2 regions of the Paenibacillus sp. S-38 genome follow, and region 2 is predicted to be linked to the other one. Evidence: a T-box and tRNA genes for the amino acid it is inferred to sense, from the RefSeq annotation. Region 2 holds a T-box; the other holds one or more tRNA genes.

Region 1 (3,401 bases), 3.9 Mb from region 2:
GTATGGACTGCCGCAAGTTTTTCTCCCTGGAGGCGGTGCTGCAGGCCGCAGGGACGGTACCGCACTGCGACGCCTGCGGCGGGATTATTAAGCCGGATGTCGTCCTGTACCAAGAGGGGCTCGACGAGGAGATCTTATCGGCGGCGGTGGAGGCGATCATGGCGGCGGATATGCTGATCGTGGCCGGTACGTCGCTGCGCGTGTACCCGGCGGCGGGACTGATTCGCTACTACTCGGGGAGCAGGCTGGTGCTTATCAACAAGTCGGAGACCCCTTATGACAGCGCGGCGAATTACCTCGTTCAGGACAGCATCGGGAAGGTGCTCAGCGCGATGGCGGGATATGTCGAGCCGGAAGCCTGATATAAGAATATGAAGATCCCTCTTGACAAGGGTTGGGGTGACCCGTTAAGCTTGGGAACAACAAATCCCTGGACAATACAGGAAAACGGAAAGGAGTGCGGCACGATGAAGACATGGATGGGAATATTGATGACAGCGTTGAAACCGGAGAATGGAGCACCCTCGTATGAGCGGAGTCTGGAATCCCAGCACCGCTGCTTTGACGTGGAATCCCATCCCATTCTTGTCCATCGGCCGCCGAACAGGAATCTTCGGGTTAGCCCAGCATATGGGTAACCTGTAAGGTTTGCTCCGTAAACGGCTGCTGATCGGCAATCTTTCTCTGGTTCGTTGGAACAGGGGAAGTGCTGGAGGCAGCCGTTTTTTTGTACCTGGGGGGCGTGTGTTTTTAGTAAAAAAATCTAAATTTATAAAAATATGGTTGACGTCTCACTCGGACTCATGCTACGATGAGCAGCAAGTTAGCAGGCAAGCAAGGGTGCACAGCAGCCGAGCGGCTAAGGAAGATGGGGTGTCATGCGGCTGGTCCGCTGGGCTCCATGAAGTTCATAAGCGCCATGAGGAACAAGATCGTATACACCCTAAAGCAAAGGAGGAGGAAGACTCATGAGAAAGTACCAAGGGCTCGAAACGCAAAATCCGTCCAATACCATACAGGAACGATCTCATGAGGAGAGCTTGATGCTCGATCCTCCGCGCAGCATCCATATACCCTGGCGATGTCCGGTTCATTCGGCGCACGTCTAAGCATAACCGGTATGTGTGAGGCTGCGGATCGCAGCCTTTTTCTTTTGCCCGTACGGGGGAGAAAAAGGAGCGGCGCAGTCTTTTTTGTTGGCTGTTAAAGGAATGCCGCAAAGCCGTAGAGGGGGAGAGAGCGCCCCTTCATCCCAAGGAAAGGAGAGGACCGCATGGAACGCATCGTATACCAGATTAGCGAACAGATTAGCTTGAATCCGCTGGGGACACAGCCGTCCCAGCACTGGAAACAGACGGTTCCCAGCCCGGAGTCTGCCTGCCCGTTTGGTGCAGACGAAAAGGCGGTTCATGGGAACCCGAGCGGCAGCAGCACCTTGGAAGCGCCTCTCCTGACGGGGGAGGCGCGGACCTGACCTACCCGCAGCAAGGCGGGTTATCTTAGGCGTACCAGGATGCAGGCTGCCGGATCACCGCGGCTTCCGATCCACCCCGGCCCTATGTCCGGGATGGGGGAGCTGGGGGATGATGGTGGCCTATTTGTGCGCTCGGGCGCTCGGGTCTATTCATTTGCGTTCGGGCGCTCGGATTTATTCATTTGCGTTCCGTTGTGCTCCGCACAAAGGTCACTACCAAATGAATAGATCCTCGCTGGCAGGGAAGGGCGAGGCTCGGGTCTATTCATTCTCGTTCCGTCGCGCTTCGCACAAAGGTCACTTTCGAATGAATAGATCCTCGCTATGCTAGATAACATGGGCAGCAAGTCACAGAAGCCGCTGCATTATCGGCGGCCAGCAGACGGTAACGGGTCCCTCCCGTTCCTGCCCGACCAATTTAAACAAGATCAACTCTTCTTTCGGCGCATTAGGCAAGAGGTTAAGCCACACGACTTTCAATCGTGCACCGGTGGGTTCGAATCCTCCATGCGTCACCATGGAGAACATAGCGCAAAGGCAGCGCAGCCGATTGTGGATCGGCAGGTGCGGGTTCGAGTCCCGTTGTTCTCCCCATATCATCATGGGCAGCAAGTCACAGAAGCCGCTGCATTATCGGCGGCCGGCAGACGGTAACGGGTCACTCCCGTTCCTGCCCGACCAATTTAAACAAGATCAACTCTTCTTTCGGCGCATTAGGCAAGAGGTTAAGCCACACGACTTTCAATCGTGCACCGGCGGGTTCGAATCCCCCATGCGTCACCATGGAGAACATAGCGCAAAGGCAGCGCAGCCGATTGTGGATCGGCAGGTGCGGGTTCGAGTCCCGCTGTTCTCCCCAAACCAAAGAACAGACTAACGCGAAAGGATGACATGTACGAGTGTACAGGTGAACATGATGAGAACAAGAATGACCCACATGCCCATGATGAACGAACTGCGCTTCCACAATCTGACGGAGCGGAGGCTTACCCCCGCCGATGTGCTGGACCGCATGCAGCGGTTCGTGATGCAGGACCCGCGCGCCGCCTACGATCTCGTGATCGGCAGCGACAGCCAGGTGCACCGCGGCCACACGAAGCTGGTGACCGGGATCATTCTCCACCGCCTCGGGCGGGGAGCCTGGGCCTGCATCCGGACGGTCGTGCTCCCGAGGGAGCTGACCTCGGTGAAGGAGAAGCTGAGCCTGGAGACGTCGCTCTCGCAGGAGGCGGCCTGGTGCCTGGAGGAGCTTCAGGCGATAGAGACATTGGAGGATCTGCTGCTGCCCTATGTGTATCAAGGGGCCGCGCTGCGCACATTCATCGATATCGATGCCGGAACGCATCCGTCGAAGAACAAGACCTCCCTCTATCTCCAGGAGATGGTGGAGTGGGTCAGGGCGATGGGGACGTACGCCGTTCGCGTCAAGCCGGACTCGTACGCGGCATCCGCGTATGCGAACCGATATACGAAATCACCGGCAAGGTCGGCTCTTGGCTGACCGGCCAGGCACCCCAAACCGCTGCAGGACAGCATGATAAGTAAAAGGAGCGAAAGACAGTGAACTGGAATCACAAGCTGCATGGCAGCAATCACCACGAGATCGGGCTGGAGCATGGCAGCCTGCATGTTTTTGCCAATGAAGAGGTGTTCGGCACCTTCGAGGACCGCGTGTATGAGATGGCGGACAACAACCTGCGCATCCCGCGCAGCGTCTACATGAGCTACACGCCCGACGCTCACATCGGGATTGGCACCTGTATCGGGACTACCGCCGTATGGGGGCTGAAGGACGGCTTTGTCTCCCCGTCGATCGTCGGGGTGGACATCGGCTGCGGGATGCGGGTGCATACGACCCCGCTGCATAAGCGGGACATTCAGGACAAAGGCGTCCGCCGGGCCCTGATCCGGGCCATCGAGAAGTATG
Region 2 (3,401 bases):
TCCCGGGGAAGCGCAGAAGTCGACAGCCTTCGGCAGGAAGCGGCAATGCCCGCCGCTCAGCCCCATCGCCGCATACCGGGGGCCGTGCACCTCCGCTGACGTGACCCCAAAGAAGCCCTTCCGTGCCGCCTGCCGGAAGGGCTTCTTTGGGGTGAGCTGCCGCGGAATAAGCCGCTACCTTGCCCGTCGGATGGATAAAACGGCGGGCGCGGTCCCCGGGCCTGACGCCGCAATGCCGCCGTGCAGGCGTAGAAGGGACGTACACGGAGGAGGGGGCTGTCATCAGCGGGCTGCCCGCGGGGCGGACAAACCGCTGGCTTCAGCCGCCCTTGCCCTAAGCTGAGCGGGGCGGCTTAGGCATCGATTGTCCATGGCCGGAAAAGGAAGCCGGGTATCTACCTGCCGCAGCGGTACAGAAAGGCGTCGAGCGGAAGACGCATCTGATCTCCGGTGGCGAGCTCTTTGATCTCGACGCTGCCGGCTTCTTCCTCTTCGCCGCTCAGGACGAGCAGGTAGGCGGCCCCTGCCCGGAGGGCCGACTTCAGCGCCCCCTTCCAGCCGGCAGGCTCGAGCGGGGACGCGGCGGCCAGGCCTGCCCGGCGCAGCGCATCCAGCACAGGGAGCACCCGGGGGCAGGCGGCTTCGGAGAGGGGCACGACCCAGACGTCGGGCCCCGGGGCGGGGGACGCCGGCAGGGCTCCGGTTTCCCGTAGGAGGAGCAGCGTCCGCTCAAGTCCGATGCCGAAGCCGGCGGCGGGCAGCGGCGGTCCGCCGAGCTCCACGTACAGCGCGTTGTAGCGGCCTCCTCCGGCGACGGCCGATCCGCTGTGCTGGATTTCGAATACGGTTCCCGTGTAATAATCGAGGCCCCGCACCAACAGCGCATCGCGCACATAAGGGATGCCGAGCGACTCCAGCGCGGCGTCGACTCCGGCGGCATGGCCGCGGCAGGGCGGGCACAGCGCCTCGGACAGCCGGGGCGCCTGCTCCAGCCGGCGCCGGCAGCCGGACTGCTTGCAGTCGAGCGTGCGCAGCGGATTCAGCTCGAGCCGCCGCAGGCAGTCGGCGCAGAGCTCCCCGGGCTCCTGCTGCAGATAGGACTGCAGCCTGCGGGTATAGTCCTGCCGGCAGCCCTGGCAGCCTACGCTGCCTACGGACACGGTGAGCCCGGGCACGCCAAGCTCCTCGTAGAAGCGAAGCGCCATGGCCATCAGCTCCGCATCGGCCAGCGGGGAGGCGGAGCCGACCGCTTCCACGCCGAACTGCGTGTGCTGCCGCAGCCTTCCCTGGCCCGGACGCTCGTAGCGGAACATCGGGCCGATGTAGTAGAGCTTCATCGGCAGGGAGCCGCAGTAGAGCCGTCCCTGCAGGAAGGCCCGGGCTGCACCGGCGGTTCCTTCCGGCCGCAGGGCCAGCCGCCTGCCGCCCCGGTCGGTCAGGGTATACATTTCTTTCTCGACAATGTCCGTGGCGTCCCCTACGCTGCGGCTGTACAGCTCCTCGTATTCCAGGAGGGGCGTGCGGATTTCCTTGGCATGATACAGGCGCGCCACCTTTCTTGCAGCGTCTTCCACGCGGTGCCATAGGAAGCTCTCTTCGGGCAGCACGTCAGCCGTGCCGCGGGGGCGGATCCATTCTTTGATTTTCATTGTCTTTTCCCTCCTGGTTACAAGTTTGGTGTACAGCATCCGTGCGTTGAGCTGGGACAGGGAGAGCCGGGCAGGAGAACGCAAAAAAGCCCCATCCCAAACGGGACGAGGCTCGGCTCGCGGTACCACCCATGTTACACTGCACCCGGCCCATCCAAGGAAGGGGAGCACAGCATCTCTCGATAGGGGTCAAAACGACTAACCCCTCTTCCGCTGATAACGGTGGAAGTCTCCGGTGCCGCCTACTGGGCCGCCGCGGGTTAAGCCGCGGAGCGGTTCGGAGCACAGCTCAAGGGTGTGTTTCGGTCTCTTCCTACGTCCGGTTCGCACCAACCACCGGCTCTCTGTACGTACGGGCAAGGGACTTACTCTCCCTGTCAACGCCTGCATTGCTATAAGTGAATCCATCACACGAATGGAATGATTTGGATCATTCCTGCTCAACTTACCAAGGATTCTACAACGGGAGTCTTCCGGTTGTCAACTCCCTTGCGAGGAGGAGGGGCCGCTCTGTTTCCAGGCTCCGCTCTTAGTACCTCTGAACGGCATAGCTGATCGTCTCCGAGACGCCGAGCACATTCTCTTTCGAGTCGAGCACCTTGATCTGCACGGCAATGGAGCCGGTTGCTCCGATGAGCTCCCGCGGAACCAGCGCCTGAAGGCTGGACTCGCTCTGCCAGGTGGTCGGTACCGCTTGACCGTCGACAAATACCGTGCAGCCGAGTCCGTAACGGCCTCCATGGAGTGCCAGGGACAGAGGATCGCGATTGCCGCCGCGGTCCGTCCCTCCCGCAGAGATGCTCTCCAGGCGGGGCGGACCATAACCCAGCTCGAATTCGCCTTCACTCCGCTGCGGGGCAAGCCGCTGGGCTTCGGCAAAATGCTCGGCCTGCCTGCGGGCATACTCTTCCGCCAGGGCAGGATCGACACCATACCGGGCATAATCCTGCGCCGGCGGGAGAACCGGGAGCTTCTTGGACAGGCCGGCCAGGTAGTCCGTATAATCGCTGCCTTCGCGGCCGGCCATCTCGAGGATGTACGGGCCAAGGAAGGAGGGACTGATATGGAGCTCGTCCGCCTGCCCGCGGGGCAGGTAGTTGTTCCAGATCACGAGCGGAACATTGTGCATTTTCTCCAGGAAATCCGGGTCGTCCTCTCCCGAGATATAGCCGGTGTCGATGTAGGCATTGTACTTCTCCAGCGAAGGCAGGTGGTCACCGAAGAAGACGATGATCGTCGGCTCCTTCACCTTGCTGTAGTGGGTCACGAGCCCCTGCAGCATCCGGTCGGCCCCCGACATGCCCTGTGCAAGCGTCTCGGTCAGCCCGATCGTCTCCGCCGATACGCCCTTGCCCTTCACGTCAATCGTATTGCGCTTGAATTTTCCGGGAAAATAATGGTAATGGTTCTCCATCGTATTGGCAAAAATGAAATCGGAGCCGGGACTGCGCCCGCTCTCCTCGATAATGCGCCGGGCCACCGCCGCATCCCCCATATACGGCCCCACGAATTCGTCGGGATCGAAATATTCGAGCGGGATGTACCTGGAGAAACCGAAGTACCGGTAGACATCGGTAGACGTAAAGAACCACTGGTGAAACGGCGTGATCGAGGTCGTCTTGTAGCCTTGAGCCGACAGAATGGTGGCCAGCGAAGGCGTGGGCTGCTTGATAAACTGCTCATAGACAATGGAGTCCGGCGGGAAGAAACGGTAGGAGAGACCGGTCAGCACCTCCAGCTCCACATTGGCCG

What was found. A T-box is a leader RNA that pairs with one kind of tRNA and senses whether it is charged. The one in region 2 lies ahead of hisS (histidine--tRNA ligase), so its partner is inferred to be a tRNA-His.
Region 1: it has a tRNA-His gene. The T-box ahead of hisS (histidine--tRNA ligase) is inferred to sense a tRNA for this amino acid. The anticodon was not compared.

The regions. Positions count from the first base shown of each region.
Region 1 is NZ_CP187970.1:7,277,278-7,280,678, reverse strand. It holds gene ACP26L_RS31780 (NAD-dependent protein deacylase) at 1-362, shown strand, start outside; gene ACP26L_RS31775 (hypothetical protein) at 1,274-1,474, shown strand; tRNA gene ACP26L_RS31770 (tRNA-Glu) at 1,917-1,992, shown strand; tRNA gene ACP26L_RS31765 (tRNA-His) at 1,995-2,068, shown strand; tRNA gene ACP26L_RS31760 (tRNA-Glu) at 2,182-2,257, shown strand; tRNA gene ACP26L_RS31755 (tRNA-His) at 2,260-2,333, shown strand; gene ACP26L_RS31750 (ribonuclease H-like YkuK family protein) at 2,391-2,975, shown strand; gene ACP26L_RS31745 (RtcB family protein) at 3,035-3,401, shown strand, end outside.
Region 2 is NZ_CP187970.1:2,997,347-3,000,747, forward strand. It holds gene hisS (histidine--tRNA ligase) at 396-1,649, opposite strand; T-box leader at 1,748-2,039, opposite strand; gene ACP26L_RS13710 (LTA synthase family protein) at 2,179-3,401, opposite strand, start outside.